One region of the Paraburkholderia sp. BCC1876 genome, then DNA from elsewhere that is predicted to be linked to it. Evidence: riboswitches for the same ligand, from Rfam matches in the RefSeq annotation. Region 1 holds a riboswitch; the other holds the start of a gene.

Region 1 (10,860 bases):
GGCGCACGCGGATGCTGCGGGTAGTTCTTCACCACACCCTGCCAGGTCGCCGTCGAACCCTTGTAGTCGCGCAATGCATACAGCGCGTTGCCGAGCCAGTACTGCGCGGTCGGCTGGTAAGGACTGTTCGGATACTTGGAGATGAAAGTGCGGAACGACGCCGCCGCATTCTTGAAATCGCCACTACGGAACTGCTGCGAAGCCGCGTTGAACGAATCGGTTTCACCCGGCTGAACCTCACCCTGGACGCCGTCCACCGTCTGTTGCTGCGGCTCGAATTTCTTCAGCCGCGTGTCCAGATCGGTGTAGTAGTCCTTCTGCTGTTTTTGCAGCGTGGTGAGCTGGTTGCCCATGTCCTCGTTCTGTCCACGCAGCGTAGCGACCTGCTGGTTGAGCTGGTCGAGACGGTTGGACTGATCGAGGATCGTACGCTGTGCGGCCGACAACTGGCTCGACAGGCTATCGGTCTTCGAACGCAGATCGAGAATGGCCTGACGGGCCTGATCGTCGTCGAAGATGCCCGCATGCGCGGGCACCGTCACGAAGGCGGTGCCTGCGACACAGGCCGCTGCGGCAAACCGCAGCCAGGAGAAACGATGCGTCATTCGGCTCATCACCCGTTACTTACTGTTGGTACACGAGGTCGGCGCGGCGGTTTTGTGCCCACGACGATTCGTCATGACCCGTAGCTTGCGGCTTTTCCTTGCCCAGGCTCACGGCTTCCATTTGCGAGTCCGTCACGCCCATCAACGACAGCGAACGGCGCACAGCTTCAGCACGCTTCTGGCCGAGTGCCAGGTTGTACTCGCTCGTGCCGCGTTCGTCGGTGTTGCCCTGGATCAGGACGTGACGTTGCGGATGGCTCTTCAGGTATTGCGCGTGTTGTTGCAGCAGCGATTGGTAGTCGTCTTTGACCGAGTAGCTGTCGAAGTCGAAGTAAATGCTGCGTTTGGCCAGCGGGCTGTTCGGATCGTTCAGCGGATCGACGTTGACCTGTGCGACATCGGTCGGGTTCGGCTGCGTCGAGACTGCACCACCCTTGTTAGCGTTTTCGTCGAGCTTGACGCCCGAGTGACACGCGGCCAGTGCACCGACCATCAATACGGCAAAGGCGAAACGAAGTTTGGACATCATTTGGTTACTCTCCTTGTGTTATTGCATCAACGTTATTGCATAAACGGGCCCCAGGATGGCTCGCGTACGCTGCCACCCTGAACGGACAGGACCTGCCGAGTGCGACCGTCGGTCGATACTGCGGCCAACACGCCACGGCCGTTCACCTGTGTGGCGTAAAGAATGTACTGACCGTTCGCCGCGAAGCTCGGCGATTCGTCATGTGTCGTGTCCGTCAGGCCTGTGGCAGTGTTGCCTTGCAGGTCCTGGATATAAAGCTTGAACCCGCCGCCGACGCGCGAGATATAAGCGAGCTGTTTGCCGTCCGGGCTGATGCGCGGGCTGGTGTTATAGCTGCCCGTGAACGTGACGCGTTGCGCGGCGCCGGCGTTTTCGCCCGCTGCCGGCATCTTGTAGATTTGCGGTTGGCCGCCACGGTCGCTCGTGAAATAGATCGACTGGCCGTCAGGAGAGAAGCACGGTTCGGTGTCGATCGAGCTGCCTTGCGTGAGGCGGCGCAGGCCGCTGCCGTCTGCATTGACGGCGAAAATCTGCGTATTGCCGGTGCGCGAGAGCGCGACGGCCAGCGTGCGGCCGTCCGGCGACCAGGCCGGCGCACTGTTGTTGCCCTTCTGATCCGAGACGACCACACGGCGGCCCGTAGGCAGATCGTGAATGTAGACGATCGGCTTCTTCTTTTCGAACGATACGTAAGCAACCTTGGTGCCGTCAGGCGACCAGGCCGGCGAGATGATCGGCTCGGGGCTCGACAGCGCGATGTGCGCGTCCTGGCCATCCGAATCGGAAATCTGCAACTGGTAACGGCCGCCGGTCTTGATCACGTACGACAGACGCGTAGCGAACACACCGCGGCCGCCCATCAGTTTGGCGTAAATGTAGTCGGCAACTTTATGCGCGCTCATGCGCAAGCCGCTTTCCGGGCTCACGAGCACGAGGCCGCCGAGGCTTTCGCCCTTGACCGTGTCGTACAGTTTGAAACGCACTTCGTACTGGCCGTTCGGCAGGCGGTTCACGCTGCCCGACACGAATGCGTTGGCGCCCTTGGCCTTCCAGCTTCCGAGGTCGACGGAATCGGTTTCGGCGACGGGCGTGGCGCCCGCGTCGATGTTCGTGAACTTGCCGCTGCGTTGCAGATCCTGGCGCACGATCGTGCTGACCTGTTGCGGCGAGTTCGCTTCATTGGCGAAATTCGCCGTTGCGATCGGAAACTGGGTTGACCCGACGCCTGTCACGAGGACGTTGAGTTGTGCGTTGGCGGCACCGCCGACGGCGATCAGGCACGACGCTACAAGTGTCCGCAGGCCTAGCTTGGTCATCAAACTCATGCTGTATGGTTTCCCCAAAAACGGTTTTACTAAGACTTCACGACAGCAGACAGACCCGGAAAGCACTAATTCGTTCCCGAATGGCGCCACGCTGGGCGGGGCGCCAGGTCTGCTGTCAACTGACTGTCATGCTGCTGAAATCAACCTGCCGGCCGCAACGTAATTTTGAAACTGGTTGGCGTCTTGCCGTCGATGTCCTGAGGCATCGGGTTCGAACGCTGAACCGCTCGCAATGCCGCGTCGTCCCACGCCGAGTTGCCGCTGCTGTGCAACACGCTGGCATCAAGCAATGTGCCCGTCGGCGAACAGCGCACGGTGATCACGGTTTCCAGACCTTCCGTTTCGCCGGACCATGAGATATTCCGGAGAACCAGACGACGGACCTTGTCCGCGTAACCCGGCGATGTTGCCGTGCCGCCCGAACCCGTACCCGTGCCGCTCTTGCCGAGCCCATCGGTCGAGCCCGTTCCGCCGGCCGAACCTTGCATCATCTGTGCGAGACGCGCGCGACGTTCCGAGTCCACCTTCTTCGCTTGCGCCGCAGCGTCGGCCTGAGCCTTGGCCTTGGCCGCTTTCTGCGCATCGGCCTTCTTCTGCGCCGCTTCAGCGTCGGCCTGCTTCTGCTGTTCCTGTTGCTGTTGTTCTTTCTGCTGCTGCTTTTGCTGATCGGCCAGTTGCTGTTGCTTGAGCTTGTCGGCCTGCTGCTGTTGCTGTTGCTGCTGCTTCTGTTTCGCTGCCGCAGCCTTTTGCGCGGCAAGCTGCGCAGCCTGGTCGGCGGCCAGTTGCTGCTGCCGTTTCGCCTCGGCTTCCTGCTGGGCCTGCAACTTTTGCTGGCGCAACTGCTCAGCCAGTTGCGCCTGACGAGCAGCTTCCTGCTGCTGGCGTTTCTTTTCCTGCAGCGCGATGTCGGCCTGTTCGTCCGGCAACGGCGGGGCAGGGGCGACCGGCACGGGCGGCGGGGGCGGAACGGGACGCGGAATGGCCGTATCCGGCACTTCGGTCCACAACTCGGCTTCCGCACCTTCCGGCGTACTGTTTTGCCACTGAATGCCGTGATACAGGAAGAACCCGAGCAACGCGTGCATCACCAGCGCGAACACAAAGGCTCGCCAGGTGCCGCGTTCACGCGGTGGCTGGAGCGGGTAGTCGGGATTCTTGCGGATCATTGCGATTTGACGAGCAATCCAACACGTTTGACGCCTTCGCCTTTCAGTTCGGACATCACGTTCATGACGACTTCGTACTTCACGGTCTTGTCGGCGGCGATCACGACGGGCTGATCGGGATGCGCTTGCGCACGATCGGCGATGAAGCCTTTCAGATCAGCCTTCGACATGTCTTCCTGCTGCTGCGCGCCGGAATCGTCCTTGTACTTGACGCTCATGTTGCCGTCCGCACGGATGTTCACGATCACGGGAGGCGTTTGCTGTTGCGGCGCGGCGCCGCCTACGGTGGGCAGATTGACGATCGACGGGGCGACCAGCGGCGCAGTCACCATGAAGATCACGAGCAGCACGAGCATCACGTCGATATACGGCACGACGTTGATGTCGGCCATGGCGCGGCGCTGACGGCTGCCGCGCATGCTGGAGGAACGAGAGCCTGCCATCGTGGACTCCTTACTGTGCCTGGCGCTGCAGAATGTTCGAGAACTCTTCGATGAAGGTCTCGAAGCGGATCGCCAGACGATCGATGTCGTGCGCGTAGCGGTTATAGGCCACCACGGCCGGAATCGCGGCGAACAGGCCGATCGCGGTGGCGGTCAGCGCTTCGGCGATACCCGGCGCGACGTTCGCCAGCGTGGCCTGCTGCACATTGGCGAGGCCGCGGAACGCGTTCATGATCCCCCACACCGTGCCGAACAGACCGATATACGGGCTGACCGAACCGACCGACGCGAGAAACGCGAGGTTGGCTTCGAGCACGTCCATTTCACGCTGGAACGCAGCGCGCATGGCGCGCCGTGCGCCGTCGAGAATCGCGCCCGAGTCATTCAGGCGTTTTTCCTTGCCCTTCAGGAATTCGCGCATGCCGGACTCGAAAATGCGTTCCAGCGCGCCGATCGTATGGCGGTTGTTGGCCGCGCTTTGATACAGCGCCTGCAGGTCGCCGCCCGACCAGAAATCGCGTTCGAAGCGTTCAGTTTGCGCGCGCGCCCGGCGGATCGCAAACCACTTGCGGAAAATGAAAGTCCACGACAACAGCGACAGCAACAGCAGCAGCGCCATCACGGCCTGCGCTAGCAGGCTCGCATTGAGTACGAGTGAAACGATCGACAGATCTTGTGTAGTGTTCATAAAGGTTCGTTTTAACGTCCCGGAAGGGGGCGTCCGGCTGCAAGGTCAGTCGAAGCTTGCCGTGAGCAAAACGGAAGCATCGGCGAGATTGCAAGCCGAACCATGCTTTGTGTTGCTAGATCGATATGAGTTCACTGGCCCCGTAACAACGGGATTCAGTCGTTGTCCGTTGACACGCCGCCGCTGCTCGCGCCCGGCCCGCGCCGCAAAGCGGCCAGAACCGGTGAAGGAATCGCGGCCGGCCGCAGCGCAATACGATCGACGCAGCCGACCCGGATGGAACCGGTAGCAAGCAGCGTGCCGTCACGCCACGCCTCCTGCACGAAGTCGACCGAAGCCCTGCCTAGCCGTTCGATCCGGCTTACGACGTTGACGATATCGTCGAGCCGTGCCGGCGCCCGATAGTCGACCGCAGTGCTGCTTACGATAAACATCGCGCCTGTTTCATCCGCGAGCCGGCGCTGGTCGACGCCGCACGCGCGCAGCCATTCGGTGCGCGCCCGCTCAAAAAACTTCAGGTAGTTCGCGTAAAACACGATGCCGCCGGCGTCGGTATCTTCGTAGTACACGCGGATGGACCACGTGCAGCCAATTTCGGCGCCGGACTGGCTGGTCGACTCATTCATGCGGCGCATTTTACCGGAACGCATACCTTGAGGTCTGTTTCAAAGTGTGCGCCTTGCCCGGCGGGGCTCAGCCGCGATAAACGCTCAAAGCGGAGAACGATTGGGCCACCGGCATGAGTTCGATCGTGTTGATGTTGACGTGGGCCGGCCGGGTGGCGATCCAGTAGATCGAGTCGGCGATATCTTCGGGCGTCAGCGGTTGCACGTTTTCGTACATTTTCGCGGCTTTGTCGTCGTCGCCGCGAAAACGCACGTTCGAGAATTCGGTGCCGCCGCACAGGCCCGGCTCGATGTCGGTGACGCGCAGCGCGGTGCCGGCCAGATCGGCGCGCAGGTTCAGGCTGAACTGGCGCACAAAGGCCTTGGTGGCGCCGTAAACGTTGCCACCTGCGTACGGCCAGCTACCGGCCGCCGAGCCCAGGTTAAATACGTGACCGCGATTGCGCTCCACCATGCCGGGCAGCAAGGCGTGCGTAACCTGTACGAGGCCCGTGCAGTTGGTTTCGATCATGGTGTTCCACGCGTCCAGACTCGCTTTTTGCGCCGGCTCGGTGCCGAGCGCGAGGCCGGCGTTATTGACGAGCACGTCGATTTCGGCGAAATCCGCCGGCAGTCCGGCGGGCACCGCCTCGACGGCCGCGCGGTCGCGTACGTCGAGTTCGTAGGGCAGAAGCGCGTCGCCGAGTTCGTCGGCGAGCGCCTGAAGGCGGTCCTTCCGGCGCGCGGTGGCGACGACACGATGGCCGCCCTTGACGAAGGCGCGAGCGATAGCGGCGCCGAATCCCGCGGACGCTCCGGTGACGAACACGATCATTGCAGTTTCCTGGTCGGTAAAGGAGAAAGGTCCCAAGCCTACTTCCAATGCGGCGCTGCGGCAAGGCTGAACCAGCCGCATGAGCGGCTGTGGCAGGGACGCGCAGCGGGCTTGCAGCGCGTTTTCTTCAGACCTTTGCACACCGCACCCGGAGGCCCTTGGGCTGGCCTCTCGAGCACGCCCGGCGTCGACCGGTAGCCGGTTGCCTATTCGATCCTCTTCCAATAAACTAACGCGCTCATCCCTGCGTGACTGGCGATAGAACCGATTCAAGCAATCGGGTTCAAGGTGGAACAACCCACCGTGAAGCGCAGGGTGCCGTTTTGCCGTTCGCCTGGGCAGCCGTGATCCGCGCGCATTGATCTGCGCTGACGGTGGCTGTCCTGCCTCGCGTGTGCGGCGTCTCTCTATCCGCCACGTCAGGGCTGGCCCAGCCGCCAGCAGCGCTGCGTACCCTCTACGCAAGATTCGGCGCACGATCCGGTCAACCTGAACACACTCAACGGAATCCGTATGTTTGATAGAGCCCAAAGCACCATCGCCAACGTCGATCCTGAACTCTGGAAAGTCATCGAGCAGGAAAACCGCCGTCAGGAAGAGCACATCGAACTGATCGCGTCGGAAAACTATACGAGCCCGGCTGTGATGGCCGCGCAAGGCTCGCAGCTCACCAACAAATACGCCGAAGGGTATCCGGGCAAGCGCTACTACGGCGGCTGCGAATTCGTCGACATCGCCGAGCAACTGGCGATCGACCGTGTCAAGGAACTGTTCGGCGCCGAAGCGGCCAACGTCCAGCCGAACTCGGGCTCGCAGGCCAACCAGGGCGTGTTCTTCGCCATGCTGAAGCCGGGCGACACGATCATGGGCATGAGCCTCGCGCACGGTGGTCACCTGACGCACGGTTCGCCGGTCAACATGTCGGGCAAGTGGTTCAACGTCGTCAGCTATGGCCTGAACGAAGCGGAAGACATCGACTACGAAGCCGCTGAGAAGCTCGCTCAGGAACACAAGCCGAAGCTGATCGTGGCGGGTGCTTCGGCATTCGCGCTGCGTATCGATTTCGAACGTCTGTCGAAGATCGCCAAGTCGGTCGGCGCGTACTTCATGGTCGACATGGCGCACTACGCCGGTCTGGTTGCTGCAGGCGTGTACCCGAACCCGGTGCCGTTCTCCGATTTCGTCACGACCACCACGCACAAGAGCCTGCGCGGCCCGCGTGGCGGTGTGATCCTGATGAAGGCCGAGTTCGAGAAGCAGATCAACTCGGCCATTTTCCCGGGCATTCAGGGTGGTCCGCTGATGCACGTGATCGCCGGTAAGGCTGTTGCGTTCAAGGAAGCGCTGTCGCCGGAATTCAAGGTGTACCAGCAGCAAGTGGTCGAAAACGCGCGCGTGCTGGCTGAAACGCTGGTCAAGCGCGGTCTGCGTATCGTGTCGGGCCGTACCGAAAGCCACGTCATGCTGGTCGATCTGCGCGCCAAGAAGATCACGGGCAAGGCTGCGGAAGCCGCGCTGGGCGCCGCTCACATCACCGTCAACAAGAACGCGATCCCGAACGACCCGGAAAAGCCGTTCGTGACGAGCGGTGTGCGTCTCGGCTCGCCGGCCATGACCACGCGCGGCTTCGGTGTCAAGGAAGCGGAGCAGGTGGGTAACCTGATCGCCGACGTGCTGGACAACCCGGAAGACACCGCCACGATCGAACGTGTGCGCGGCCAGGTTGCCGAGCTGACCCAGCGTTTCCCGGTCTACCGTTAAGCCGTTATGCACTGCCCCTTCTGCCGTCACGCCGATACGCAGGTTGTCGACTCGCGCGTATCCGAAGACGGCGCAACGATTCGCCGGCGCCGCCGCTGCCCGGCCTGCGACAAACGTTTCACGACGTATGAGCGGGTCGAGCTGGCGTTGCCGTCGGTCGTCAAGAAGGACGGTAGCCGCACGGAATTCGATCGCCGCAAGATCGTCGCGAGCATGCAACTGGCGCTGCGCAAGCGCCCGGTCGCAGCGGACGCGATCGACGCGGCCGTCGCCCGCATCGAGTATCAGTTGCTCGGTAGCGGCGAGCGTGAGGTGCGTAGTGAGCGCCTCGGCGAACTCGTCATGAACGAGTTGCGCGAGCTCGATACGATTGCCTACGTTCGTTTTGCCTCCGTTTACCGGCGCTTTGAAGACGTCTCTGAGTTCGAAGACGTAATCGAAGAATTTCGCCGCGCCTCTTCTCCTCCCAAGCCTCCCCGCAAGCGCTGATCGCGGCCGCGCCGCGTGTTGCGTTCGAGTATCCGTTTTTCTCCGCGTTGATTCGCGCATTGGTTGCTCCCGCTCCGTTATGGTTCGACGCGTGCATTTTTGCGCGCGATAGCGTCTGAGTGCCACCTGGCCATTCGGCCGATTGTTGAGCCGTTTGCGAACCGCTAGATTGGCTGCATTCTTTGCAACGATCAGGGATGCAGATGAAACAGGACGCCGTCTGTCGACCGCCATCCGGCGGCTTTACGCTCGTCGAAACGCTGGCCGTGGTTGCCCTACTTGCTGTCGTCGCCGTGCTGACGACGCCGTCGTTCGTCGCCTGGCACGTGCGGGATCAGATCGACGCCCGCGCGAAAGCGCTTGCCTCGACCTTTGCCTACGCGCGCAGCGAAGCGCTGCGTCGCGGGACACGTATTACCGTCTGCCGGGTCGACGCCGCACGCCGGTGTCTTGTCGCGGGGCAAGCTTGCGCCAACGGCGTTGCTGACTGGTCCTGTGGCTGGGCCGTCATGGCAGAGCGCGGCGGCACGCTTACGCTTTTGCGCGCGCATCCTTCGTTAAGTGCGGTAAGCATCAGCGGGACGCAGACAAATCTCACGTTCACGCCGCCGGCGGCGCAATTGATCGGCACGTTTCGCAGTTTCGAAATCGCCCCGCGCGTATCTTCAGGAGCAACTCAGGGGAACGCGTGGCGACGCTGTATCCATATCGCCGCCGGGGGACGCGTGCGGATTGTTCAGGGTGCTTGCGGAGCCGTGTCGTGAGGCGGCTTTCACTGAGGCCCTGGCCGCGCCATCGCGCATTGGCATGCGACGGCAGCTCGCTAATCGAAGTCATGCTGGCGATTTCGTTGATGGCGGTGACGGCGCTCGGGTTGATCGCCGGTCAACTGTGGACCGCTCGCGAAGCGCACGCGACGGCACAGCGCGAGCACGCGGCGTGGATTGCCGATTCGGTCGCGGAGGCCATGTACGCACCTACCGCGAGCGATGCCGCGATCAGGCAATGGAACGCGCGAGCGGCGGTGCTGTTGCCGCATGGCCAGGCGTCGGTGGAAGCAAGCGGCGGGTTGTCCGCTGCGCGTGTGACGTGGGTGGCCCCGCTCAACATGCCGCCTGCCGACAATATCATCGACAAACCCGAGTCTTGTGGCGGAGTGGATGTTCCCGCCGGCCTCTCATGCGTCGCATTGGCGTTCGCGGAATGATGGCGCGTTTGGTTTCTGCTCGGGGCCATACGCTGGTGGAATTCGTGATCGCCATCGCATTGGGCTTGCTCGTGACTGCGGGCGCGGTTTCGCTCTATACAGCGCAGAGGGCGGCGTTCGAACAGGCCAGCGACTCGGCGCGGATTCGCGAAGCCGGGTTGACCGCGCTGACCTTGATCGGGCAGCAACTGCAAATGGCCGGCTTCGTGCCCGCGGACGTCGTACGTTACGCCAATCCTCCGCCGATATTCGGATGCTCGGGCGGCCGGCCGACGGCCTCTGACGACAGCCCCGTCTGCGAGACGCTGTCCAGCCGCTCGGACGGTGTCGTGGTTCGGTATGTTGGAGACAACATCTCGACGTGGCCATCGGCGGCCGGGCAATCCACCGACTGCCTCGGACAAGCCGTGACCGCCACCAACGCGGCGCTCGGTGACCGCGGTGTCCCGGTCGTGAACCGGTATTTCGCGCGAGTCAGTGGTTCGACCGGGGAGCCGGAGCTCTATTGCGAGGGCAATGGCAAGGCGGGATCCGCGCAACCGTTGGTCGAAGGTGTCGAGCGCTTGCGGATCAAGTACTGGCTAGCTGACCGATTGGACGCGATCGAAGCGTCAGCGGTCACGGTTGATCAATGGGCGAAGATCGTTGCGGTCGACCTCTGCGTGCTCGTTCGAGGCGCGCCGCGAGCGCAGCGCGGGAGTTATGTCGATTGCGACGGCATTAGCGCCATGAGCGCCGACTCGCGCGCGCGGCAGGCGTTCTGGCGGCGGGTGGCGATACGTAACTCAGCGGCGGGGGTTTCTCTGTGACCGCGCATCGAAAGAAGGCGGGCCTGCGTGGCGTGTCGCGCGTTCATCACCACGGCACTGTGCTCCCCATCGTGTTGCTGATTGCCGCAATGATGTTGGCCACGTCCGCAGCGTGGTTCGAAAGCTCGCTTGCGTCGGCGCGCGCCGCTAGCAACGTCCGCGATTATCTGCAGGCGTTCCATGCGGCCGATTCAGTGCTGACGTTGTGCTCCCGCGCTGTCGTCACGGCGGCAGGTGACGGTGCCGCCGCGATGCCACCGGCTGCTTCGGGTGAGCCGGTGCAATGGAAGCTCGAATCCGCATTCGAGGCTGGCGCGGTCGCACCCGTTGCGCAATGGCCCGGATCGCTGCGACCGCCGCAATGTTTGATCGAAGCATGGCGTCTTGCCACGCGCGCC
Region 2 (10,860 bases), on a different contig from region 1:
ATTGCCGCGGTGAGCGCAGGCTTACTGCGCGGCGCCGCTGGCTGGCTTCGCGACGGTCGCTGCGGCTGCCGCGTCCGATGAAATCGTCGGCGCGGGTGCACTCTCGCTGTCGAACTCGCGCTTCTCCGTGATGGCGTTGTAGAACAGCGTGGCGATCACCAGCAACACCGCGACCACGATGAAGATCGCAATGCCGATGGTCGGGTTCTTCTTGCGCGGGGGTTTGTTCATGAGGCGGACTCGGTTCGCGAAACAGTCGCGGTTAGTGTCGGGGAAGGCGGCATTCTACGCTGAGTGAGCTTGCGTGAGGCTTGCAGTGGGTGGGCTTGGAGGGGCGTGAGCCGAGCGATTGGACGACGGCTGCCTCACGTGTTCGCCCGCATGTCTTTGTATCGTCCAATCAGGCGACGTGCAAACCACACCAGAATCAGCGACAGCGCGAAGCTGACAAGCAGAATGACGTCAATGACGATGTTCTCGTCATCCTCAATGCCGACCGCTCCACACAGGCGCAGTAACGGGGCAAACGCGTCCCACCCCGCGCCGCTCGCAAGCCACTGGCTGAACCAGGGGCTTCGACCAATGGCGATGGATATCGGCAGCGTCAATATCAAAGCCAGCGCGACGGAAACGAATGTTCTTTTCATCTAACGATGACCTTGCCGTAGTAGTTCGTTTGCGTGCCGGGAATCTTGCCGGTCTTTTGCTGTTTGAGCCATACGCGAAGCCGATTAAAAATTTCGGGATTCGGCAGCGTTATACAACCATCGCTCTTCCTCCAGACTGCCAGGACGTCCACCGCTTGGGCGATCAACGATATAGTAAGTTCCCATAGGAAGCGGACCTTTTTCAGCCACAGCAGTCGCATTGGGATCGTTAACATACCTATCAGTACCGGAGAAGGCTGGCACTCCGCCAAAACCCGGGCAAAACAAACTCGACATGTGCTGCGAGTTAAGCGTGAAGAAGCAAACGGCGGGCATTTTGTTTTTCCGATCGATAAGCTGTTGACGTTTTTTACGCGCGACTACTGGCCTGGCAAAACGCTATCCCGGAGAACCCATGCCACCTGTAAATTCAGGTCAACGGAACCCACGTTTGGGAAGCACACTGGCCTGCTATGCTTCCCCGAAACTGAGGGAGAAACAATGACAACGCGGCCGCGGCTGGCAGCGAATACGCCGCGCTGAATCGTGGAAACCGTGATTCAGTGTGGTACTCGGGATGGTGTGCAGCGATCGAACCACACTTTGCGCGAATGAGCGACGTGCATGAGCGTGTTGGCCACTATTGTCAGGCTATGCAGCGCCAACCCGATAACGCCGCCTCAATTCAGACTGATCGGGTATCGACACTGATTGCGGGTGGAACTTCGGCGCATGATTCTCGCAATTCCGCCTACGCGGCTTTCGGCGCATCAATGCAGGCTCGACAGATGAAGCAGGTCCACTGCACGTCGACCCAATACGGCACAACCACTAACACTGATTGCCGGTGATCGGTTAGACCATACGTTCCGGGGACGGTCGCCGCATTGATTTCCGTAGCCGGCCCATCTCTGCCATTGGCCTATTTGCAAAGCGGACGCCCGGCAACTCCCGCCTCATGTCCGCAACAAGTGCGCGTCAACCATCGGCGCAAGTTGTTGTGCATGAACATTCGCCAGATCATGATTGCCACCAGAGACCACATGCAACCGCGCATCCGGCAACAATTCAAAAAGTCGCTGGCCGACTGCGACCGGACTGAACGGATCCGCATCTCCCCAGAGTAAAAGAACCGGTTGAGAAATGCCTCGCAGTTCAGGCGTTAAATCCGACTTGAAAGACACAAACCAATCCGGCAGCGATGAGTTGGCCCCAACGAATCCGTGGCGCCAATCCCGTGCACCTAATCCATTCATGTCGATCCCGCCGGACGTGACTGTCAGAACCAGATGAGTGACCCTCTCCGGCTTTTCCAATGCTGCCAGAACAGCGATGACCCCGCCCATCGATTGAGCGATTAAAGCGGTCGGCTGGTCAATGTGGGACACCACCGTTCGGACGAGGTCGTCAAAATTATTGACGTCTGGAACGGAAGGCTCCTGGCCAAATCCCGGATAGCCCAGGATGACCTTGGAGCCGCTAATAGTTAGCTGATTCGCCAACGGCCGCCAGAACTCGGTATTGCCCGAAGCGCCTGGCAGGAAGAGCAGTTTCGATGGTGTTGGCACGCGTTGTTTCTCCAATGTCCGGATTGGTGTGTAGCGGCGAGAATACGCCGATGGTCGCAAAAAACTTCCGGCAACAGTCCAACGGCCACAAATGGCGAGCCGGACTCCGTCCGCCGAATGTGCCCGAGCAAACCGTGGCCGACCACGAACAGCCAGCGGCTCTCCCGAAGCGGACCCACAGCGTGCCCTTTTGTGCAAAGGTGATTTCGATATCCGGCACTTCTGAGGCCGGCGCTCCACACCTATAGTCAGCTCAGCTTTCGGACGCCAGCCCCAACTTCAGAGGCCCGCACGAAGCATCCCCATTCAACAGGAGCTGACTATGTTGACAAGAACGTCCCCGACGCCTCCCGCCGAACTCGCTGCCGCCACTGCGGACGCGCAATACTTCGAATACACGTCGTCCGCCAATCCGATCGGCGCGAAGCTCATTTCGCGCGTGCCTTTCCGCAGCTTCCAGCCTTCGCTCTACGCGGACGGCGCGACCCGCATCGTCCCACTCGATCTTTCCGCTGATTTGGGCTGCCCCGGTCCCGCGACGGGTCCCGGGTTGAGCGCCAGTTTCCTGCGCATCAACGCGGCAGAGGCATTGACGCTCGCGCCGAATGCGACCTCCCAGGTCTGCTACGTCATCAGCGGAAGCGGCAGCGTGGCCCAGGGCGAGAGCCGCTTTCCGTTCGCGCGGGGCGATTTCTTCACGCTGCCTGGCGGCGACACTGCAGTGTTCACCGCCGACGCGACCGCCACGCTCTATTACGTGAACGACGCTCCGCTGCTCACCTATCTCGGTACAACGGGCGTCCAGCCGCGCTTTGCCCCAACGCTCTACCCCGCCGCCCAGACCCAGGCGGAATTGCGCAAGGTCTCGGAAGAAGCCAACGCGGGGCTCCGCAACCGCATCAGCGTGCTGATGGGCAACGTCAATTTCCCGCAGACGCGTACGGTCACGCATGTATTGTGGGCGATGTTCGGTATCGTGCCGCCCCACTCCGTGCAGAAGCCGCACCGCCACCAGTCCATCGCGCTCGACTTCATCGCCGGTGGCAATCCAGGCGTCTACACGCTGGTCGGCACGGAACTGGATGAGAACGGCAACATTGCCAATCCGACACGCGTCGATTGGGAAGCCGGGATGGCATTCGTTACGCCGCCGGGCTACTGGCACGCGCACTTCAATGAAACAGATGAAAGCGCCTATGTGATTCCGATCCAGGATGCCGGCTTGCAGACATGGCTGCGCACGCTCGACATCCGCTTCGCGCGTTAAGTCTGAAGCTCCAGTGCGAGTCCGTCGTCCCAGTACGGCGGCTCGCCAATCACCCCGGCGTAATAAGCCACGAACGCACGCACCTTCGACGAGACGATTTTCTTCGGTGGATAGACTGCCCAGATCGCGGGTTCGGCGCGTCCCGTGCGCGCTTCCCATTCAGGCAGCACGTGCAGCAGACGCCCTTCGCGCAGAGCCGTGGACGCGAGCCACGTCGGTAGAAGCGCAAGGCCGCAGCCGGCCACGGCGAGTTCCAGCACAGCTTCGGAGTCGTCTGCGCGCAAGCGCCCCTGCAATTGCACCGGCACTTGCGTCTGCTCTGACGACCTCTTTGCATTGGCTCTGCGCGTGAACGACCAGGTGTCGTCCGGTAACAGCGACAGACGAAGCGTATCGTGCGCGGACAGATCTTCAGGGACATTCGGCGTGCCGCTACGCTGCAAATACGCCGGGCTGCCGCACACGATACGACGATGCGGAGCAATGCGTTTCGCCATCAACGACGAATCGGACAGCGCACCGATACGGATCGCCAGATCAATGCCGACTTCGATCATATTGAGCGTTTCGTCGGTCGATACGATATCGAGGTCGATGTCGGGATAGCGCGTCATGAACGCCGGCAGGTGCGGCACGATATGCCGGCGCCCGAATGCCGGGGGCATCGTGACGCGCAGCACGCCTTGCGGTGTGAGATTCAGTGACGACGTGACCTGCCGCGCGTCATCGAGCGCCTGTAGGGCAACCATGGCGTGCTCACGAAACAGCCTACCGCCCTCCGTCAGGACGAGCCCGCGCGTCGACCGGTTAAACAGGGCAATGCCCAGATCGTTTTCTAGCGCACTCACGTAGCGTGAAATGGTCGACGTCTTGACTGCCATTTCAACGGCCGTCTTGCTGAAGCTCTGCAGTTCCGCTGCGCAAACGAAGGCCCGTACTGCGGCAAAATAATCCATGGCATTTCTGACGCGAATCGAGCGTTCCGCACGGGACTTCACGAAGTGAGGACCGGAACCCGCGCAACGCGCTGCCCGCGAAAATTCGGTGCATGCGCGCGAACTGGATAATCCGGATTTGCTTAGGCCGGTAGTGTACTTGTACCGCGCTGCTAACGTGAAGAGGCGTTGATCACAGCGTCAAAGCCATAGGAGAAGTTCGGCCAGCGCTCGTCAGGTAGTTGCCAGAGCTTGCGACGAACTTCCCTTGTCGACCCGCAGCGGCCCGTCAACGTTGTCGGCAGCGGACATTCATTGGATGGTTGACCACACACGTTCGGCGGCACCGAGGGTTTGGGCGATAAGCGTTGAAATCGTCATCGGCCCCACCCCTCCCGGAACCGGCGTCACCGCCGCGCATCGACCCATCAGACCATCGGGATGGATGTCACCTATGCCTCCGGTATGGTAACCAGCATCGATAACAATTGCTCCGTCGCTAATCCAGTCGCTACGAATGAAGTTCGGCTTTCCTACCGCGCCGACGATGAGTTGGGCACGTCGAATTTCCGCTTCAAGATTTGACGTCTTCGAATGGCATAGCGTGACCGTCGCGTTCGCATTCGATAGCATAAGCGCCATCGGTTTCCCGAGAATGGGACTGCGCCCTACGACCACGGCCCGCTTGCCAGATACATCGATCTTGTAATGAGCCAGCAAGCGCATGATTCCGGCGGGCGTTGCGGACCCGAATGCGGGTTCGCCTAACGCCATCAAGCCAAAGCCGTGGCTGGTGACGCCATCAACATCCTTGGAGAGGGATATTCTGTCGAAGCAGAGGCGTTCGTCCACATGTGCAGGCACCGGGTGCTGAAGCAGAATGCCATGCACCGCCGGGTTGGCATTGAGCCTGTTTATCGCGGAAAGCACGTCATCCGTCGTTGCGCTCGCAGGCAACTTAATCACGATCGAGTCCATACCGACTCTCCGGCATGCACTGCCCTTCATGCTGACGTAGGTCGCGGACGAAGGATCGTCTCCTACAAGGATCGTGGCCAGTATGGGTGTCTGCCCGCCATTTCTTGCCTTGAGGGCCGCAACGTGTTCGGACAATTCCCGCTCGTGCAACGCCGCTACTGCTTTACCATCGAGAAGTATGCTCATGCGCTTTCCCCTTGCGTGGCCAATCTGGAACCGGCAAGGCTCAAATACTGAACAGGGCAAAGCGCGTGTAATTGGGAGCGCGATTGATTAAGCGCAAGCCGCGTGGGCAGAGAATGGATTTGGGCAATCATCATGGGCAGTCTCAAAGAGATTAATCAAGATGCCCAGGCGAACGGCGTTCTACCGTCTACGCTTCCCGATGGTGATCCATCTATTGCTCGCCAGTCACGTAGAAGCGCTATCTTAGTCGGTTTTTTTGTGGCTACGCAAACCGGCACGCTACATACGTCTCTATGCCAGGAGCAGTTGCTTCCGGCGAGTCCGCCCAGACTTCGCCGACATTGGAAACGACTCATCGGCCCTGCTCGAGGCAGCGCTTGCACATCGCGGACGGGCTCTCCGGCATTTCCTCCATCGGTCATTCCTCACAAATAGTTCCTGACGGGAAAGTGTGCTGTCAGCGCGGCGTGCCCGACACCATGGGAAAAAGCGGCCGATGCCGGGGGTCGGCATCCGGAGAATCGCTACCCCGAGGCAGGAACAGTTTCCCCCTCTCTCTGATAGGTCCAACTTTCGACTTGCATCCCGGTCAAATACTGTATAAATTTACAGGTGTATGCCCATACAGGATCAGGCCATGACCTACCTTATACGCATCTTGAACGACGGTGATCGCGAAACGCTTGCCTGGTTGTGCAAGCATGTCGGGGACGTCCGCGTAGCGGCTGCTGCGCGAGATCTAGGCGGCAGCGGCAAGCCGTATCTGTCCGCGGTGTGCCGCTATCTCGGCGTGCGTCCACCGGCGCCGCGGCAGCACAGCCAACCCGTTGGAGATTGCACGGTCGGGGACAGTCATCTCGCCCAGATCCGCCTGTTGCTGGCGCAGCGAACTCAGGCGCCTTTGAAGCAGCGCCTTTGAAGCTGCCCGTTGACCCGAGCCCCAAGGAAGATACCTGCATGATCAACGCCACTGACCTCGATTCGGATGCCGGTCAAATCAACTCTGTCGCCCTCGAACGTGCGCTTCGAAGCGCCTCGCTAGACCTCCAGCAGATCATGGCAACGACCGCCGGTCGTCATATCGACAGCGGCCGGCGCCGTTACTCAAGTAGCGCGCAATCGCCGACCTGGCGCACGCTGCAGACGATCGATGAACTGGTCTTCGAAAATCGCGGCTTCGTGGCCAGGCACAATGAGACAGTCCGTTCGATGTTTCTACGATTCGGCGACAGTCGCCTGTCGGGCGCGGATCTGGACGAGCCCGTCGACTGGCGGCTTGATGATGACGACCTGCCCACGGTTTATCTGATCGTGCGAGCCATGGTGCAGGCCGAGACGGCGGATGCGGTGACTGCGGAGTAAGGCGTCGACGGCGGGTACGGGGGTGCTCGGCTGAATCGGCTGTTGAGGTCGAGGGTTCAGCCGGCGCACCGCCGGCCAAGCATTCCCCGCCACGCGGCGCTCACGCCGTACACCTCACCGGCAACGCCGTCGAATACTTGATCAGATCGAGCCCGTCAGAAACTCCTTTAAGATCAAATGAGTCGCCGCAAAATCCACCTGCGGGGCACCCAGGTGGCACCGCTGTTTAGACCTGGAGCCACCATCCAGCCGTCGGCAATCGGCCATTTGGCCGTGGCGCCAGGACCGTTGACAATCCAAAAGCGTCGCATTCTGATCGTGTCCCATGCTTACGCGGTAGGCGATTGACTTGCATCTTACGTTGCGTGCGGCCGATCGACGTCACGCAGCGGTCGGCCTGGCGTGACAAGCTATCTTCCTCTCCTGCCCACTTAAACCGTGCGAACGAAAAGTGCGTGAATCTTGTTCCAGAAGTCACCGCCGAGCACGAAGAAGCTGGCTACCAGCATAAGATCGCCGAGCGCCTGAACCTGCCAGATGTTCGGTCTTAGACCTGGCCAGATCGTGTCGATATAGGTTTCAAGCATTGCCGAAACGAGTGGCAGGCAGAACATCACCAGCCCGATCACGTGGCGGACAGGCCCGACAGTCCTGGTAGGCGCCAGACGTTTTGCCTGGCCCATCACGGTCGCCTTGAGCCGTTGAAAACCGGGCTTACCCATCACCGCGATACAGGTCACAAGCAGAACCTTGTTCGCGACGAAAATGGTGCCCGTCAGTGCGGCAATGGTTGTTCCGGGCGCGCCCAGAGAAGCGGCGATCGGCACGATCAGCCACAACGCGAAAGCGGACACGAAGATGCCTATCCCAAGTTTGAAACGCCATCCGCTCGCGGGCGGTACGTCGGCTTTGATGTCTAACGAAGTCATGATCCTTTCTCCTTTACGGCGACTTGAAAGCCCCAGATTGCCGCGGTATGCGGTGTGGTCGATCGAGAAGTTGCAGCACCAGGCAGGCATAAAGAGAGACGGCGATAAAAAGCCCCATGCGCACCGCGAACGCGGTATAGACGTCCTTGCCGAGGGCGCTGTCCTGCACCGACTGGCCAAGCAGAATGTTCAGGGTGACGAGGGTGTTCAGCCAGAAGCCTGGTGGGAATCGCGTTGGGCTGAGGGTGTAGAGCTTGCGCGCGAGCAGTAAGCCGAATAGCAGCATCCATAGAAAGAACATCCACAGATGCACAAACAGACTGAGCGCGCACCAGAACAGAATTGCCAGTGCGCCGCCGAGCAGGGTGGAGCCGAGCAGCTCGCGGGCAGCACCGCGAGCCGTAGTCGTGCAGCTCTGTCGGGCGAGACTGACGGCCGCCAGGATGATCGGCAGATAGCCGGCGGGATTGGTCAATGCCAACAGGAAGGTGGGCAGTACCACCAGGGCAGCGCGTAGTGCCAGCCGGCTCGTCTCGTTGTCCGCCAGGCGCGCGGCAACAGCGGGCGTTTGCGCAGGGGAGCATTCGGGAAACAGCCAATGACTTAAGGCATGCACCAGCACGGCAACGAGGAGTCCCTTGACCAGGGCGCCGATGACCAGCATGGCCAGCCCGTAATCAGCGGTGCCGGCCGACGAAATCATGGTGAGGCCAATGACAGCGAAGGTCGTGACCAGATTGTTGCCACCACGCAGGTCGAAGCGAAAGGCCAGGAAGAGACACAAGCCGACCAGCAGTACGCCGCAGAATGGAAAGTAGCGCAGCAAAGGGACGAGCAGCAGACCGCTGCCGGTGGTCAATGTCACCATCAGCGTCAGGCCCAGCGTGGCCTTGATCGACAGGGGCCGATTGAGCGTGGCACCAAGAAACACCGCGAGCACCGGCGCGATAAACGGAATCGGCAGATTCAGACCATAACTGATAGCGAGGCACAGCGCGATGCCGCTCGCCAGTCGCATCGAACGCTGGGTGCGGGGCTCGCGCCTATTGCGCGTAGCGGTGTCAGTAGACATAGGAGAGCCAGCTCATCAGGCGAAGGAACAGGCGGCCGGGCAGATTGAGCAGACTGCCTTGAATGGGAAACGCCATGACTTCGGCCTGGCCGCCAACCCGCACGCCTCTCATGGCGGCCAACTCGCCCGGCAAAAATTCGACGACCACCGGGAAGCGCTGGGTCGGGCGCAGCCAGTCGCGACTGTTCTGTACCGTCGGCAGGCTACCGGGCGGTGTGCTCGGGCCGACATTGACGCCGTAGCCCACGCTGCGCACACGCCCTTCGAATATCTCGCCCGGCAAGGCGTCCAGGGCAATGGCAACCGGTGTGCCTGGCTCCACATGGCCCAGGTTGTTCTCCGTCATTTCCGCACTAATCCACATATCGTGGATAGCGATGAGCGTCATGACCGGGCTACCGGCAGCGGCAAACTGGCCCGCATCGGTGCGCAGATCGGTGACCAGGCCTGACGAGCGCGCTCGCACCTGGGTGCTGGCCAGATCGAGTTCGGCCTTCTCCAGGCCGGTAGCGGCGCTACGGAACCTGGCGTTGTCGTCCTCGCTGCCGCCTTCCTGTTCGCGCGCGCGTTGCACCTCGGCTCGGGCTGCGGCGACCTGACTGACAGCCTGTTCGAGACTGGCGCGCGCCAGCTCCAGGCGCCGCTGCGAAATAGTGCCCTGATCTTCACGGTACAGGCGTTCGAGGCGTTCGCTATCCTGGCGTGCCCTGAGTTCGCCGGCTTGCGCCGCACGCAAAGAGGCCTGGGCGGAATCGATGCCGGCTGTGCTGGCGCCGATCTGTCGACGCACCGACTCGAGGTCGGCGCGGGCACGATCCACGGCGATCCTGTAGTGCTCCGGATCGACCTCGAAGAGGACGGCACCCGCTTTGACGTCCTGATTGTTTTTTACGTACACCCGGGTTACCCGCCCCGCTACTTCCGACGCTATCGGCACAACGAAGGCTTGTACCCGCGCCTGCTGGGTGTACGGCGTGAGCCGGTCGGCCAACAGGTACCAGACCAGGCTCAGGACGATCAACCCGACAACCCACCTGATTCCTTTTTTCGACGGGTCGGCAGCGGGCGCGGGTGCTGGCGCTGGCGGCGGACGGGCAGCGGCAGAGGGCGGCGTCTCACTCATCGGAACTTACCTCTTCACGGGAACGGTGGAGTCGGCAGTCGGTGGGACCGGCCCATCCATGAGCGCCCCCCAGTCGGTGCGCTTTTGCATCTGTTGGCGAGTGGCCGGGTCGATAAGCGGTTGTTCGCTGTACCAGCCGCCGCCCAGTGCCTTGTAGAGGGCAATCAGGTCGCTCACGGCGCTGCTGCGGTTGAGCAGATAGGCGTCCTGCTGGGCGGATAGCGCGCGCTGGGCGTCCAGCACCCGCTGAAAGTCCGAGTAGCCTTCCCGGTAGAGGGTGTTGGCTAGCGCCAGCGAGCGCTTCGCGGCCAGCGCAGCGTCGCGGAGGATAACCTCGCGCTCCAGTGCGTTCGTCAGGTCGGTCGCGGCATCGTCGGCCTCGCGTGCCGCTTCGCGCACATCGTCCTGATACGCGACGATCAGCTGTTGCAAGCGGGCGTCCTGGACGCGCACGTTGTTCTTGATGGCACCATGGTCGAACACGTTCCAGCGCAGACTCGGACCGCCGATCAGGTCTAGGCCGTTTGGCACGCCCGTCACCGAGCCAGCGGACCAGACGATGCTGCCCAGCAGGGTCACCGATGGATAGAGATCGGCTTCGGCGACGCCGACTTGCGCGGATTGAGCCGCAATCTGCTGTTCGGCGGCGCGGATGTCCGGACGGCGCTGCAGCAGGTTAGCAGGCACATCTTGCAGCACCGCGCGGTCTATAAGCGGAATGACGCCGTCCTTTCCCGCCGTATCCTGCAGTTCCGGCAGCGGACCGGGAGGACGGCCGACCAGAACAGCCAGG

What was found. Region 1 has a riboswitch for ZMP and ZTP ahead of glyA (serine hydroxymethyltransferase). Riboswitches for the same ligand answer to the same signal wherever they lie in the genome.
Region 2: another riboswitch for ZMP and ZTP. It lies ahead of HWY05_RS07980 (tetrahydrofolate dehydrogenase/cyclohydrolase catalytic domain-containing protein); the one in region 1 lies ahead of glyA (serine hydroxymethyltransferase).

Annotation. Positions count from the first base shown of each region.
Region 1 covers NZ_CADFGI010000007.1:264,381-275,240, reverse strand. Annotated here, with positions in the region: gene ybgF (tol-pal system protein YbgF) at 1-605, opposite strand, end outside; gene pal (peptidoglycan-associated lipoprotein Pal) at 625-1,134, opposite strand; gene tolB (Tol-Pal system beta propeller repeat protein TolB) at 1,167-2,459, opposite strand; gene tolA (cell envelope integrity protein TolA) at 2,600-3,625, opposite strand; gene tolR (protein TolR) at 3,622-4,068, opposite strand; gene tolQ (protein TolQ) at 4,079-4,756, opposite strand; gene ybgC (tol-pal system-associated acyl-CoA thioesterase) at 4,912-5,391, opposite strand; gene ydfG (bifunctional NADP-dependent 3-hydroxy acid dehydrogenase/3-hydroxypropionate dehydrogenase YdfG) at 5,450-6,196, opposite strand; ZMP/ZTP riboswitch at 6,435-6,543, shown strand; gene glyA (serine hydroxymethyltransferase) at 6,710-7,957, shown strand; gene nrdR (transcriptional regulator NrdR) at 7,964-8,446, shown strand; gene HWY05_RS25030 (GspH/FimT family pseudopilin) at 8,650-9,210, shown strand; gene HWY05_RS25025 (hypothetical protein) at 9,282-9,653, shown strand; gene HWY05_RS25020 (PilW family protein) at 9,650-10,462, shown strand; gene HWY05_RS25015 (pilus assembly protein) at 10,552-10,860, shown strand, end outside.
Region 2 covers NZ_CADFGI010000002.1:343,565-354,424, reverse strand. Annotated here, with positions in the region: gene HWY05_RS08010 (hypothetical protein) at 22-231, opposite strand; gene HWY05_RS08005 (hypothetical protein) at 366-647, opposite strand; partial or broken gene HWY05_RS08000 (tlde1 domain-containing protein) at 644-983, opposite strand; gene HWY05_RS07995 (alpha/beta fold hydrolase) at 1,604-2,215, opposite strand; gene HWY05_RS07990 (cupin domain-containing protein) at 2,538-3,482, shown strand; gene HWY05_RS07985 (LysR family transcriptional regulator) at 3,479-4,438, opposite strand; gene HWY05_RS07980 (tetrahydrofolate dehydrogenase/cyclohydrolase catalytic domain-containing protein) at 4,730-5,581, opposite strand; ZMP/ZTP riboswitch at 5,737-5,820, opposite strand; gene HWY05_RS07975 (hypothetical protein) at 6,219-6,500, shown strand; gene HWY05_RS07970 (DUF2471 domain-containing protein) at 6,497-6,943, shown strand; gene HWY05_RS07965 (transporter suffix domain-containing protein) at 7,375-7,872, opposite strand; gene HWY05_RS07960 (DUF2955 domain-containing protein) at 7,886-8,944, opposite strand; gene HWY05_RS07955 (HlyD family secretion protein) at 8,934-10,067, opposite strand; gene HWY05_RS07950 (TolC family protein) at 10,074-10,860, opposite strand, start outside.